Regions from separate parts of the Janthinobacterium sp. B9-8 genome, predicted to be linked through region 2. Evidence: predicted binding sites of a transcription regulator. Region 2 holds the regulator's gene; the other holds the start of a gene.
The links. Region 2 encodes NrdR, which represses ribonucleotide reductase genes. Its sites were predicted from a motif close to CACNANATNTNGTG; they were not measured.
Positions count from the first base shown of each region.

Region 1: VN23_RS12065 (ribonucleoside-diphosphate reductase subunit alpha) is a predicted target of NrdR. The motif match lies at 3,436-3,449, and genes of this name have one in related genera.

Region 1 is NZ_CP014222.1:2,717,718-2,725,643, reverse strand. Features, by position in the region: gene VN23_RS12080 (alkaline phosphatase) at 1-898, shown strand, start outside; gene VN23_RS12075 (alkaline phosphatase) at 925-2,322, shown strand; gene VN23_RS12070 (hypothetical protein) at 2,384-3,064, shown strand; gene VN23_RS12065 (ribonucleoside-diphosphate reductase subunit alpha) at 3,529-6,390, shown strand; gene VN23_RS12060 (adenosine deaminase) at 6,654-7,682, shown strand; gene VN23_RS12055 (hypothetical protein) at 7,679-7,926, shown strand, end outside.
Region 2 is NZ_CP014222.1:1,594,896-1,602,821, reverse strand. Features, by position in the region: gene VN23_RS07230 (NCS2 family permease) at 1-973, shown strand, start outside; gene VN23_RS07225 (adenine phosphoribosyltransferase) at 1,087-1,647, shown strand; gene VN23_RS07220 (hypoxanthine-guanine phosphoribosyltransferase) at 1,750-2,304, shown strand; gene VN23_RS07215 (hypothetical protein) at 2,531-4,207, shown strand; gene glyA (serine hydroxymethyltransferase) at 4,314-5,561, shown strand; gene nrdR (transcriptional regulator NrdR) at 5,818-6,270, shown strand; gene ribD (bifunctional diaminohydroxyphosphoribosylaminopyrimidine deaminase/5-amino-6-(5-phosphoribosylamino)uracil reductase RibD) at 6,463-7,590, shown strand; gene VN23_RS21335 (YfgJ family double zinc ribbon protein) at 7,580-7,753, shown strand; gene VN23_RS07195 (riboflavin synthase) at 7,754-7,926, shown strand, end outside.

The DNA of each region.
Region 1 (7,926 bases), 1.1 Mb from region 2:
AAACGATATCGCTGCGCAGTTTGTACCGGGCGGCAAGGGCTATAACCCAGCACTGGCCGATGGTGTGGATGTGATGCTGGGTGGTGGCAGCCAGTTTTTCTACCCGACAGCAGCAAAAGGTAAACGCACCGATGGCCGTGATTTAGTGGCTGAATTAAAAGCGAAAGGTTATGGGTTTGCGGGTACGCGTGCCGAATTTGATGCGCTGGATGTTAGCAAAACGGCCAAATTTGTAGGATTGTTTGCTTCTAGCCATATGAGCTACGACTTGGATCGTGATGCAGCAAAAGAGCCTAGCTTGGCTGAAATGACCGTGAAAGCAATTCAGGGTCTTAAGAAAAACAATAAGGGTATGTTTCTGATGGTAGAGGGCGGCCGCATTGATCACGCCCTGCACGAAACCACGGCCAAAAAAGCCTTACAAGATACCGTTGCCTTTGACGATGCCATTAAAGCGGCATTGGCTGAAATAAAGAAAACCGATCCGGAGCTAAAAAACACCTTGATTGTTGTGACCGCAGATCACGATCACACCCTCGTGTTGAACGGCTACGCCAAGCGCACAGGTAAATCTTCTGCGACTAATCCTGGCGTATTGGGGCTAGTCAAAGATGTGGTTAGCGGCAAATTATCGACTGATGCAGACGGCATGCCTTACACCATTATTGGCTTTGGTAATGGCGAAAGCCGTGGTGATAGAAAAACAGCGCTGGATGAAAGCGTGGTGTTTGCCAATAGCTATCATCAGGAAGCCGCGATTCGCACTACAGCCGGAAATGAAACCCACGGCGGCACCAATGTATTTCTAGGGGCCGTGGGCAAGGGCAGCGATCAGTTTTACGGGGTGATGGACAACACCAATGTGTTCAAGCTCATTCGCGACGCTGTTGGCCTGTAAGCCACCGTAGAATCAAGGGAAAAATCATGATGAAACAAACTCTTATTGCAAGCGCTTGCATGCTCGCTTTTGCTCAGGCTGCTCAAGCAGCCGGTGAAGCCAAGAATGTTATTTTCTTCTTAGGCGATGGCATGGGCCCGGCTACAGTCACTGCTGCGCGTATTTATAAATACAAAGAAGAAGGCGCTTTAACGATGGAAGCGCTGGATGCGGGCAGATCGCGCACCGCACGAATCAAAACGTTTTCTAACGACGCCCAAACCACCGATTCTGCTCCGTCGATGGCCGCCTATATGACCGGGGTCAAGATGAATAACGAAGTCATCTCGATGAGCGCAGATACACAGGCCAAAGAGCCTGGCAAAGATGGCAGCAATCAGTGTGGTGACAACAATGGTAAGGCAGTAGACACCCTGCTGGAGCTGGCCAAAGCCAAAGGAAAGGCCGTGGGTGCAGTGACCACCACACGGGTAACACACGCTACACCTGCGGCGACTTTCTCGCATATTTGCCATCGTGATGCAGAAAACAGCATTGCCGAGCAGGCTGTGCCGGGCGGTAAAGGCTTTAATGCCAAGCTGGGTACTGGTTTGGATGTCTTGATGGGCGGTGGCAGCAAGCACTTCCTGCCAAATAGTGCGAAAGGCGCAAGGACGGATGGCCGCGATTTGATCGCTGAATTAAAAGCCAAAGGCTATGTGTTTGCCGAAAAGGGTAGCGAGCTAAAAAATGTGGATGCCAGCAAAACAGACAAATTATTAGGTCTGTTTGCTTCCAGCCATATGGAGTACGAGCTTGATCGCGTAAAAAAATCAATTGATCAGCCCAGCCTCAGCGAGATGACGACCAAAGCGATTGCTGTGCTGGCTAAAAAGCCTGAAGGATTTTTCCTGATGGTAGAAGGTGGCCGCATCGATCACGCCTTGCACGGCAATAACGCCAAGCGGGTGATGGACGACACGATCGCTTTTGATGATGCGATTAAAGCCGCACTGGCTGAAGTCAGAAAAACCGATCCAGAGCTTAAAAACACCCTGATTGTGGTGACTGCAGATCATGACCATACCTTAACTATTAATGGCTATGGCAAGAAAGGCAGCGACATTATGGGCACGGTAAAAAATTATCGTGATGGCAAGGAAATGAAAGATGCCGACGGTAATAACTATACGGCGCTGGTGTTTGGTAATAGCTCAAATCGCCCGGTAACACGCACCATGCTGGTTGAGGGCAATGCGGATAAATCACAGGTCTTGCACGATGATTATCAGCAGGAAGGCGCAGTGAAAGTAGGCAATGGCAATGAAACGCATGGCGGTGGAGATGTCATGCTGTTTGCTGCGGGCGCAGGCTCTAAAACATTTAAAGGCACACTGGATAACACCAAGGTCTTTGGTTTGGTAAAGCAAGCTGCTGGTTTTTAATGCGTACTGATTGGTAAAACAGGCCGGCGATTGCCGGCTTGTTTTTGTAAGGAATAAATCAATGAAGTATTTATTATCAGCTTTGATGATGGCTGTATATATCGGGCTAGCCAGTGCGGTGAGCACGCCCGATGTTGCCGCTTTGGTGACCTATGAAACGCGGGTAGTCACGCCAGAGGGCGTGAGTAAATCGACCCGGTTTCAGGAAACATGGCTGCGTACCAGCCAGCGGGTTTGGAGTGAACGTGTCTTGCCAAAAAACGCCGTACCCGAAGCCACTAAAGCAGCGCTAGGCCATGAAGGCCATAACCATAATATGAATTTTGCACTGGCGGCCAAATCCATCCAGCTGGATGCCAGGGGCGAGCTTAAATTTGAGCTGGTGCGGAGCAAGTTGCAGCAGATTGTAGAAATGAGCAAAAGTGATTATCGCGAAGTTGGCTTTGATGGCAGCTGGGAAAGCACCGCCTATATGCTCGATCGCAAGCAGCTTAAAAATATGAAAAAACGCAGCACGCCTGCGCCTGCCGGTGAAGTCTGGCTAGAGAGTCGCAAGGGCGGCATGTATACCATGGTGCTGTGGTCAGAGAAATTGCAGCTGCCTAAAATCATTGAAACAGGCAATGAAAACGGCGGTAGCTGGAGCCGAGTAACGGTGGAGCCGCAAGCCATGCCTAAAGAGATGCCTTGGCTGAAGTCGGCTGGTTTTAGCCGAAAAGATTATATTGATTTGCTGGATTAAGCCGCGTTGTATTTCTAAAAATGAGCTTTGTTCTTCGGTGAACAAAGCTCATTTTTTTGCTAGCTTACTGGCCGATCTGCCGCATCAGAAAATGCAGAATGATTGTTTATTAGGCAATTGGCCATCGTAAGAACGGCTGAAGGCCCGCCCCGTAGCAAGGGCTTGTTTCAGGCTTTTTTAGCCGTTTTTGACGATGTAAATAATCGGTTTTTTTGTCTTGTTACTTATGCACAACAGCGTTAAAACCGCATAAATACTCGCTTTGCTTAAGCTCGTTTTTTTAGTCTTTACCTTCTCTCTTTTCATCCCCATCCGTCACTTGCCTATCTCGCTGAAAGACACTAGTATTTGTGTTAACTCTTCTTGTTAAACACTACATATAGTGTTTCTCCACAAGAAATCCACAGAATTATCCACAGCGAGACGTGCCCACTTAGCCGCACGCGCAACTCAATGAGAGCCCTATGACCGATAGCGTTAACACTGCTCAGCAGCACAGCAGCTATGCTGAATACAAAACCATTCGCCGCGATGGATCTGTGGTGCCATTTGCACCGAATAAAATCACCGTAGCAGTGACCAAAACGTTTATCGCCGTATTAGGCAGTGATGCCGCTTCCAGCGCCGCCGTGCGTCAAAAAGCCTTGCAGCTGACTGAATCCGTTGTATCAGCGCTGATGCGTCGTAAGCCAGAAGGCGGCGCGATTCATATTGAAGATATTCAAGATCAGGTCGAGCTGGCGCTGATGCGCGCTGGTGAGCACGATGTGGCCCGCGCCTATGTTTTATACCGCGAAGAGCGCAGCAAAGAGCGTCATTCCCGCTTTGAGCCAGAGCATCATCACGCGATTAATGTGTTGTATCCGAATGGCAGCAGCCGTCCGCTCGATTTAGCGCAATTAAAAGAGCTGATCGCTTCCTGCTGCAAAGGCCTGGAAGGCACCACAGACCAAGCTGCCATGCTGGCTGAAACACTTAAAAACGTTTACGACGGCGTACCGGCGGAAGAAGTTCGCCGCGCGCTGATTATGTCGTCACGTCAGCTGATTGAAAAAGACCCGGCCTATAGCTTTGTAACAGCGCGTTTACTGCTAAACAACTTGCGCTCAGAAGTATTAGGCAAAGAAGTCAGCCACGAAGAAATGGCATCCAAGTATGCCGATTACTTCCCGCAATTTATCAAGCGCGGTATCGATGCTGAGCTACTGGATGAAAACCTCGCCCAGTACGATTTAGCCAAATTGGGCGCGGCGCTGGATCATAGCCGTGATTACCAATTCGGCTACCTTGGCCTGCAAACCCTCTACGACCGTTATTTCCTGCATATCGAAGACAGCCGCATCGAGCTGCCACAAAGCTTCTTTATGCGCGTCGCGATGGGCTTGGCGATGAATGAAATCAACCGCGAAGAGCGCGCGATCGAGTTCTACAACGTCTTATCCAGCTTTGATTTTATGAGCTCGACGCCTACCTTATTTAACGCCGGTAGCCGTCGTAGCCAGCTTTCTAGCTGCTACCTCACCACCGTGTCTGATGATCTGGAAGGCATTTACGAAGCGCTGAAAGAAAACGCGTTGCTGTCTAAATACGCCGGTGGCTTGGGTAACGACTGGACGCCAGTGCGCTCCCTCGGTAGCCATATCAAGGGCACCAACGGCAAGTCGCAAGGGATTGTGCCTTTCCTTAAAGTAGTCAATGACACCGCCGTAGCGGTAAACCAAGGTGGCAAGCGTAAGGGGGCGGTTTGCGCCTACCTTGAAACCTGGCACGCAGATATCGAAGAATTCCTCGAAATGCGTAAGAACACCGGTGATGATCGTCGCCGCACGCACGATATGAATACCGCCAACTGGATTCCAGATCTATTTATGAAGCGCGTGATGCAGGGCGCTGACTGGACTTTATTTAGCCCATCCGAAGCGCCTGATTTGCATGACAAGTTTGGTAAAGATTTTGAAAAAGCTTACGTAGCCTACGAAGCAAAAGCCGCGCGTGGTGAAATGAAAATCGCCAAGAAGATTCCTGCGCTGGGCTTATGGCGCAAGATGCTTTCTATGCTGTTTGAAACAGGCCACCCTTGGATTACCTTTAAAGATCCTTGCAATATCCGCAGCCCGCAGCAGCATGTAGGCGTGGTGCATAGCTCGAATCTATGTACAGAAATCACCCTGAACACCAACGAAAACGAAATTGCGGTATGTAATTTGGGCTCGGTAAACTTGGTGAACCACATCAAAAATGGCGAACTCGATACCAATAAACTGGCACGCACCATCACCACCGCGATGCGCATGCTGGATAACGTGATCGACATTAACTTCTACCCGGTGCGTAAAGCGCGTGAATCCAATCTGAAGCATCGCCCGGTGGGTATGGGCATTATGGGCTTCCAGGATTGCTTACATATGTTGCGCCTGCCTTACGGCTCAGATGCAGCGGTTGAGTTTGCTGATCTATCGATGGAAACCGTGGCTTACCACGCTTACTGGGCATCCACCGAGCTGGCGCAAGAACGCGGCACTTATCCTAGCTACAAAGGCAGTCTGTGGGATCGCGGTGTATTGCCACAAGATTCGATTAAATTGCTGGCAGAAGAGCGCGGTGGCTATCTGGAAATGGATACCAGCTCACGCTTGGATTGGACACAGCTGCGTGAACGCGTTCGCACCCACGGCATGCGCAATTCAAACTGCCTAGCGATTGCGCCAACAGCGACCATTGCCAACATCATCGGCGTATCGGCGTGTATCGAGCCAACGTACCAAAACTTGTTCGTGAAATCGAACTTGTCGGGTGAGTTCACCGTGGTGAATGAATACCTAGTGCGTGATCTAAAAGCGCGTGGTCTGTGGGATGAAGTGATGATCTCAGACCTGAAATTCTTTGACGGCTCGGTGTCTAAAGTAGAACGCATCCCGCAAGACCTGCGTGATTTGTATGCAACCGCGTTTGAAGTGGATCCAAACTGGTTGGTTGAATGCGCATCGCGCCGCCAGAAGTGGATCGACCAAGGCCAATCGCTCAATCTTTACCTTGCTGGCGCATCGGGCAAGAAGCTGGACGAGCTGTACAAATTTGCATGGTTACGTGGCCTAAAAACCACTTACTACCTACGCACCATGGCAGCCACTGCAGCAGAAAAATCCACCGGTAGCGGTGGCGAGTTGAACTCGGTTGCGGTAGATGGGGTGTACACCAACACCTCGGCAGCCGGTGCTAACTCGATCAGCTCCGCGCCCGCCATGGCCGCAATCGACGCAGCTTTGCCTGCAACAGATATGAAATTCTGCTCGATTGATAACCCAGAGTGCGAAAGCTGCCAGTAAAAATGTAGGGTGGGCACGCTTTTGTGCCCACGTGCGATGGGCATCAAGTTTCGTAGGGTGTACAACGACGAAGTCGTTGCGCACCAAAAGCTGGTGCGCAAGAAAAACGATTTGCACACCCTACAAAAAATCGGTTTTTTTCTATTTTTCCGTAATTTGAGGTCTCGTAGGGCGGGTGAAACCCGCGGGTTGCACCCGCCCTACGTTGCCATAGCCCTACCATTAAGTCATTGCAACACCCCACCAAACACCTTGAGAGTCAAATGACCGAAGCCCTGCACCCTGTCGATCAACTGATCCTCGCCTTACCTAAAACCGAGCTGCATCTGCATATTGAAGGCACTTTAGAGCCTGAAATGATGTTCGAGCTGGCGCAAAAAAATGGCATTGCACTGCCTTACGCCAATGTAGAAGAAGTTCGCGCCGCATATTCCTTTGATAATCTGCAATCGTTTTTAGATTTGTACTATGCCGGTGCCAGCGTGCTGGTCACCGAAGAAGATTTTTACGATCTGACTTGGGCTTATTGCGAACGCGCCTATTCCGATCATATTGTGCACACCGAGATCTTTTTTGATCCGCAAACGCATACCGCGCGTGGCATTGATATTGGCACGGTGATCTCTGGTATTACCCGCGCCCTGCAAGATGCCACCGATAAACTAGGCATTAGCTCCAAGCTGATTCTGTGCTTTTTGCGTCATTTATCCGAAGCCGATGGCAAAGCCACCTTGGACGCGGCGCTGCCGTATTTGGCACAAATCGATGGTGTAGGGTTGGACTCCAGCGAGCTGGGCCATCCGCCAGCTAAGTTCCAAAAATTATTTAAGCGTTGCCGCGAACTGGGCCTGCCTGCCGTGGCGCATGCCGGTGAAGAAGGCCCTGCCTTTTATATTACTGAGGCGTTGGATTTACTCGGCGCGTCTCGTATCGATCATGGCGTGCGCTGCACCGATGACGCCACCTTGGTGGTGCGCCTTGCCACCGAGCGTATTCCGCTCACCGTTTGCCCGCTTTCAAATTTAAAGCTCTGCGTGGTGGACGATTTGGCCAAACATAATTTACGTAATTTGTTGGCAGCGGGCCTGTGCGCCATGGTGAATTCTGACGATCCGGCGTATTTTGGCGGCTACCTCAACGCTAATTTATTAGCTTGCCGCGCCGCCATGGATTTATCCGCAAGTGAAGTGATCCAATTGATTAACCACAGCTTTGAAGCATCTTGGTTGCCAGACGCCGATAAAGCACGCTGGCGTGCCGAAGTATTACGCATCGCCTGTATCGCCAAGTGAGCTTGCTATCCCGATGTGTGCAGGCCGTGGCGGGTGTGGCCAGTGCGCTCGTTGCCGCTTGTAGCGCGCAGCCCACGATGCAAATTGAAAATGGCCGCCTTGCGCCACCCGCAGGGCAGGGCTATGTGGTGCTGGCTTTAAGCGTGCAATCTTTGTCATCGGATCGGGCCCAGCTGCAAGTGGAGCTGGTCGGTGCAGATAGTAAGCACAGCTTGCGCGCCGATATCAGCCGCGATGTGATCAG
Region 2 (7,926 bases):
TGGCGTGGTTTTTGTGCTGGTTTCCTCGTTTAAATTGCGTGAAGTACTGGTGAATGCCATTCCGCATTCTTTAAAGCTAGCTATTTCTGCCGGTGTGGGATTGTTTCTGGCTATTATTGGGCTCAAAAGCGCTGGGCTGATTACCGCTTCGCCCGTGACCATGGTGCAATTGGGTGATATCCATGCACCAAGCACATTATTAGCCGTATTGGGCTTCTTTTTAATTGCGGCGCTTGAATACCGTAAAGTAAAAGGCGCGATTATTATTGGCGTATTAGGTGTAACGCTGCTGTCGATTTTATTCGGCTTAACCGAATTCAAAGGTGTGTTTTCACCGCCACCGTCGATTGCACCGACCTTTATGCAAATGGATATTAAAAGTGCGCTGAATGCGGGCCTTCTGGGTGTGGTGTTTATTTTCTTCTTTGTTGATTTGTTTGATACTACCGGCACTTTAGTCGGCGTTTCTCATCGCTCTGGTTTGCTGGATAAAGATGGCAAACTGCCACGTTTAAAGAAAGCGCTGTTCGCTGATTCTTCTGCCATTATGGTAGGGGCTGCCTTGGGTACTTCGAGTGTAACCGCCTATGTTGAATCAGCGGCAGGCGTTGCAGCAGGCGGCCGCACGGGTCTGACTAGCTTAGTCGTTGCGATCTTGTTTTTGGCCGCGCTGTTTGTTGCACCATTGGCAGGTACTGTGCCCGCTTATGCCACAGCGCCCGCGCTTTGCTATGTGGCCGTTTTGATGGCGCGTGGTTTGGCCGAAATTGATTGGGATGATATTACCGAAGCCGCGCCTGCCGTGATTACTGCAGTTGGCATGCCATTTACCTATTCGATTGCTGACGGGATTGCCTTTGGTTTTATTAGCTACGCTGCGATTAAAGTGTTGGCAGGCCGCTATAAAGACCTGAGCCCCGCCGTGTTGATTATTACTGCGCTGTGGCTGGTTAAATTTGCAGCCTTTGGTTAAAGGGAAAGATTTGATGAGCTTATTGCAGGCAGAATCACCTTATGCAGATTGTATTTGGGGCCGTATTCGTACAGCGCGTTAAATTTGCCGCTTTTGGCTAAGGGAAATATTCAATGAGCTTATTGCAAGCTGAGCCGCCTTACGCGGATTATATTCGGGATCGCATCCGTACTGTGCCTGATTGGCCGCAGGCTGGCGTGCAGTTCCGTGACATCACGCCTTTATTGCAAGATAAAAAAACCTTTCGTGTCTTGGTCGATATCTTTGTGCATCGCTATATGGATATGGATTTAGACATGGTGGCCGGTGTGGATGCGCGTGGTTTTATTCTGGGTGCGGTAGTGGCCTATGAATTAAACTTGGGCTTTGTGCCCGTGCGCAAAAAAGGCAAATTGCCCTTTTTAACAGTGGCAGAAGAATACGAGCTGGAATACGGCTCGGCCACAGTTGAGATTCATACCGATGCCTGTAAAAAAGGCGACCGTGTTTTGCTGATTGATGATTTGGTGGCAACAGGCGGTACCATGGTGGCGGCAGCTAAGCTGTTAAACCGCCTTGGTGCAACTATTGTTGAAGCAGCTGCTATTGTTGATTTGCCTGAATTGGGTGGATCAAAAATCGTACGTGAGCAGGGTATCCCTCTGTTTACTGTTTGCGATTACGCAGGTCATTAAAGATGTGTCGTGGCGGCGCTGTGTTTGTTACGTTAAATCCAAACAGTGCCTGCCCGTTTTTATTTGAATTATTTAAATCATTTGAAGAAGAGGTACGCTATCGTGACCCTAGAACTCCCTGAAGCCCAAACCATTATTGATAATTCGGATTGCCTGCACAGCGAGGCCGAAGTGCTGGCTGCGCTGGATCGTATGGCGGTGGCAATGACCGCTGATTTGCAATACGCCAATCCGATTGTTTACACCGTTATGAATGGTGGCTTGATTGTGTCAGGGCATTTATTGCCACGCTTACGCTTCCCTCTCGAAGTGTCTTATATGCATGCCACGCGTTATCGCAAAGAAACTAGTGGCGGCATGCTGGATTGGAAAGTAAAACCACAAGAAAGCATGAAAGGTCGTGTTGTGGTGATCGTGGACGATATTCTTGATGAGGGTCATACACTGGCAGCCATCTTGGAATATTGCCGTGAACAAGGCGCAAAAGAAGTACGCGTTGCTGTGCTGGTGGATAAAAAACATGATCGTAAAGCGGTGGGTGTGGCTGCGGATTATGTGGGCCTGGAAGTAGAAGATCGCTTCTTATTTGGTTGTGGTATGGATTACCAAGGCTATTGGCGCAATACGCTGGCCATTTATGCGGTACAAGGCATGTAATATTGTGCGGTTGGTTGATTTTAAAAGCCCTTATTTACGCTGAGTAAATAAGGGCTTTTTTGCAGGCGTAATTTACTGGTTTTGTGTTGTCTGCTTGTATTTGCCGCAAGCCCTGTGGGGTGAGCGGGTTATTTTGATTGTGCGGATAAATAAGTCTTTGCCTTTCGATGGCTTATTAATAGCGCGCTTTGATCTACTCTTACTTTATTAGGAAGGGGAGACCAAGATGGCTGATGCCGCTGAAACCATTGTTCGCCATTTTAGGCAGATTTTAATTTGGCCTTTGCAGTTGATGCCACTCGCCCAGCCTGTGGGCAGCGGGGCGGTAATGGGGCGGCATTGGGAGCTGATGAATCAGTTGCTGGATGAGGATTCGCCCTGGCAGATGCGGCCCTCAGTGTTTGATATGGATCCTCAGGCATTTCAAGAACGACATTACCGCGAATTTGTCACTTTTCTGCCCTATGTGCAGCGGTTCTTATATGGCGAAGGGGCGGCAGAGGCGGGGAGTACGGCAAGTTATGGCGGCTCACCACTGCATGTATTCAGGCGGCATGATATCTGTACGGTGCGTATGCATTATAAGGATGGCACGCGGCAAGACTTTAAAGTGGCGCATATTGATCTGTATTTTTTTTATGATATTGATATCGTAATTCTGGCGTTTGAAATTCTTGCGGATAATGTGCCGCTCAGCCGGGTGCAGGATACGCTGTTCAGGTTTGGCCGCGCTTTTCCTGCGCAGTGGGATGAAGATAAAACGGCGGCAAGCTGCTTGCAACAGGTGAAATGGCTGGATGTAAAAGGAGGCGTGATTGCCGCCTCGGATTACAATGATAAATCCAAGTTTTTATCCCATGTGGGTGAGTTTCGCGCTGCCCCTATGGCACAACATTGGGATGCTTTGTTGCGGCCTTTGGTATTGCACCATTCAAACGAAATCGGCGAACTGCGGTATCGGCAAATTGAATATCACCGCATGCCCTTGATGGCTTATCTGGCTTTTGACGATCCCTTTGATCTAAGTGATGAAGATTTCTACCGGCTGGGTATGGTGACGCGGCCTTCGCAGGGCGGCGATTTGCCCTATACCGCCAAAGTATTTCAGGATTTCGAAGCAAACTGCTGCTACGACCGCTTTTGGGTGCCGGAGCGTCGCCATGATTCATCATCCACTCGCATGATGTGTGATGGCCATGCTTTTGTGCTGGTAGGCAAGCATACCCATGGTTTTTTTAGCGATCCGTTTACCGGTGCCTTGGGGCAATTCAGGCATCAGTATTTTTTACTGATGATGATTGCTCATTTTCATAAAGCCGCATTACTGATGTTTTCTGACCGGCTGGCGGTGGCGTTATCACGTTTGCAAGTGGGCGATGCAGGCTCTGCCCGGCGTTTCAAACGGGATATTCATATTCTGCAAGAGGTGTTTTTGCGTTTTACCCAGCGCTATTGGTTTAGTGAAATCTCTAATCAAGTGGTGGCCGATCAAATGTTTCATATTGCCCGCCGCCATCTGGGCACAGAAGCTTTGTTTACAGAAGTACGCGAATCCATCCATAGCATGAGCCAGTATTTAGAAAACGATGATTTGCATCGGCAGGCCGATACGGTGGTGCGCCTGACGGTGGTAACGATTCTGGGTTTGGTAGGTACGACAGTGACTGGCTTTCTGGGGATGAATTTATTTGATCTTGCGGCAGAGCCGTCATGGCGCAGAATAGGGTACTTTTTCGTGACGTTTATTCCTATTGCCGTATTGACCTTTTATTCCTTAATGAAATCAAGAATGCTTTCAGAGTTTTTAGATTTCATGTCAGATGATCGCATGAGATTTCCTGATAAAATAAAAATTATTCATGGGCAATGGTGTAAAAAAAGGCAAGCTAGGAATAATCTATGAGCGGGTATCATGATTAATAGCGAATTCCTCAATTGGAAAAATGCTTGTCCGTGTTAGAATCTTGCGCATTCCCTATTCCCAACCGACTTACGGAAGCGCCAACTCTATGTTCTCCAAGTCCGCCACTATCGCCCAATACGATCCTGATTTAGCCGCTGCCATTGCAGGTGAAGTTGTTCGCCAGCACGAGCATATCGAGCTGATCGCGTCAGAAAATTACACCAGCCCAGCGGTGATGGAAGCTCAAGGCTCGCAACTGACTAATAAATACGCCGAAGGTTATCCGGGTAAGCGTTTTTATGGTGGTTGTGAATTTGTTGATACGGTTGAGCAGTTGGCCATTGATCGCGTAAAAGCATTGTTTGGTGCAGAGTACGCCAATGTGCAGCCACATTCCGGCTCGCAAGCCAACCAGGCCGTGTATTTCTCCATCCTGAAGCCGGGCGATACCGTAATGGGTATGAACCTAGGCCACGGTGGTCACCTGACACACGGCTCGCCAGCAAATTTATCCGGTAAGCTCTTTAATATCGTGGCTTACGGCCTGAACGAAAATGAAGAAATCGATTATGACGATATGGAACGTGTAGCGCTTGAAACCAAGCCTAAGCTCTTGATCGGTGGCGCTTCTGCCTACGCGCTGCGCTTTGATTGGGCGCGTATGCGTGAAATCGCCGACAAAGTTGGCGCTTACTTTATGGTCGACATGGCGCATTACGCTGGTCTGATCGCGGCAGGCGTTTATCCAAACCCAGTGCCACACGCTCACTTTGTGACATCGACTACGCATAAAACATTGCGCGGCCCGCGTGGTGGTTTGATTTTGGCTAAAGCTGAATTCGAAAAATCGATCAATTCAAATGTGTTCCCAACGCTGCAAGGCGGCCCTTTGATGCATGTGATCGCCGGTAAAGCGGTGGCATTTAAAGAAGCGGCAACACCAGAGTTCAAAACATACCAAGAGCAAGTACTGAAAAACGCACAAGCCATGGCTGCAACCTTGATCGAGCGTGGCCTGCGTGTGATTTCTGGTCGTTCTGAATCGCATATGTTCTTAGTTGATCTGCGCTCTAAAGGCCTGACTGGCAAAGTGGCTGATGCTGTACTGGGCCAAGCGCATATCACCGTCAATAAAAATGCCATTCCAAACGATCCTGAAAGCCCGTTTGTGACTTCTGGTATCCGTATCGGCTCCCCAGCCATCACGACCCGTGGTTTCAAAGAAGCAGAAGCCGTGATCGTGGCTAACTTGATTGCAGACGTGCTGGACAATCCAGCGGATGAAGCAAACATTGCAGCCGTTGCAGTAAAAGTAAAAGAATTGACAGCGCGCTTCCCAGTTTACGGCGCTTAATTGATTTTGTAGTTTAAGTATTGTTACGTCTTAAACCACAGAGAGCACAGAGGACACAGAGTTTCACAGAGAAAACCTTGGTAAGACTGACTTAGCATAAATAATAAGTGATGGGAGAGGCAAACAGCTCTTTCATCATGAAAAACTGTGGCTAAGTCAGATGCTTGATTTTCTCTGTGACCCTTTGTGCTCTCTGTGTCCTCTGTGGTTCAAGATTTAGCTTCAGTTCTATTTTCTTGTTCTTTGCGGGGTTGTGATGAAGTGCCCCTTCTGTGGTTCCCCTGATACGCTGGTTGCTGACTCGCGTGTATCTGATGAAGGCGACTTGGTTCGCCGTCGCCGTCGTTGTCCGATTTGTGATAAACGCTTTACCACGTTTGAAACCGCCGAAGTGCGCTTGCCGCAGGTGGTGAAACAAAATGGTCAGCGTGCCGAATTTGATCGGGAAAAAATCCGTACCAGTTTCGAGCGCGCCCTGCATAAACGCCCTGTGCCGACGCCCTTGGTCGACGAAGCCATCCTACGCATTATTCAAAAAGCTTTGTCATTAGGTGACAGAGAAATTATGAGCCGCCAGATTGGCGAAATGGTGATGTCTGAACTCGCCAAGCTCGATAAAGTCGCCTACATCCGCTTCGCCTCCGTATACCGCTCCTTCCAAGACGTCGACGATTTCCGCGATGTGATTCGGGAAGTGAGTAAGGAATAAAACACCTCTGTATGTTTAACCTTCAAAGTTTATTTTCGCTTGCAAAATCTTGAACCACAGAGAACACCGAGAGCACAGAGTTTCACAGAGAAAGTCCAAGTTTGGTTTTCTCTGTGAAACTCTGTGTCCTCCTTTTCCTCTGTGGTTCAAGATGTGGGTTTTGTTATGCCTGTGCTCGTGCTTAGGAAGCCAATGAACGCGATCGATCATCAATTTATGCAGCTGGCTTTGCGGCAAGCAGCTTTAGGGCAGAATAGTGCGACGCCTAATCCCTGCGTGGGCTGCGTATTGGTAAAAGACGGGCAGGTGGTGGGTGCGGGCTTTAGTCAGCCTGCGGGTGGTGGTGTGGTGAAGGGGGCTCCTGGTGCGCATGCTGAAGTCATGGCTTTGAGTGTTGCGGGTGATTTGGCACGCGGTGCTACGGCTTACGTGACGCTAGAGCCTTGTAGCCATCATGGCCGCACACCGCCTTGCGCTGATGCCTTGGTGAAAGCCGGTGTAGTGCGCGTGGTTGCCGCGCTGACAGATCCTAATCCGCTGGTGGCGGGCCAAGGCTTGACGCGCTTGGCGGCGGCAGGGATTGAGGTGGAGTCAGGCGTTTTACACGCCGCCGCACTTGAGCATCACAAAGGTTTTATCAGCCGCATGCTGCGATCCCGCCCTTGGCTGACGGTAAAAATGGGCGCAAGTCTGGATGGCCGTACGGCACTGGTTAATGGGCAATCGCAGTGGATTACCGGCCCGGCGGCACGATCTGATGTGCAAAAACTACGTGCCCGATCTTGCGCCATGCTGACTGGTATTGGCACGGTACTGGCGGATGACCCTCAGCTAACGGTGCGGGAATTTACGGTAGATAGACAGCCGCTGCGTGTGGTTGTTGACAGCCAGCTTAGAATGCCGATCAAGGCAAAGTTATTTAATCAAGCGGGCGTATTGATTGTGGGCGCTCAGGATGACGAGCCAAAGCGTCAGGCTTTAGAAGCCGCAGGGGCCGAAGTGATGATTTTGGCCGATGCGCATGGCCGTGTTGATTTGACCGCCTTACTCAATGAATTAGGCCGCCGAGGCTGCAACCAAGTAACCGTTGAGGCGGGCGGCGTTTTAGTTGGGGCGCTATTTCAAGCGGGGCTGGTGGATGAAATGCTGCTTTATCAAGCACCTGTGATGATTGGTGACACGGCAAAAGGCATCGCTACGCTTGATTTGTCCGACCTAAACCACAAGCTACAAGCTAAGGTATTAGAGCGCCGCCTATTTGGAGACGATTTACGTCTCACCCTGCGGTTCACTGATATTGGAGAATTTTATGCCGAATGAAAGCGTGCAAGAAGCCGTGCCGATTTGCCCTGATTGTAAGCGGCCCCTCGATGTGATCGCGGCTTGCGGCTCGATTAGCTACTTTTGTGATCATTGCAATTTACTCAAGTCTTCGAAGCGTGTGCGCGAAGCAAATCCAGAACTCTTTAAGGAAACTGAATAAATGTTTACGGGGATTGTGCAAGGTGTTGCTCAGATTGAAGCGATTGATGACAGGGAAGGTATCCGTACATTTCGCATCGCTTTTCCGGCAGGGTTTTGCAAAGATATTCAGATTGGCGCCAGCGTGGCGATTGATGGCGTTTGCCTGACGGTTACCGAGATCTTTGCGGATGA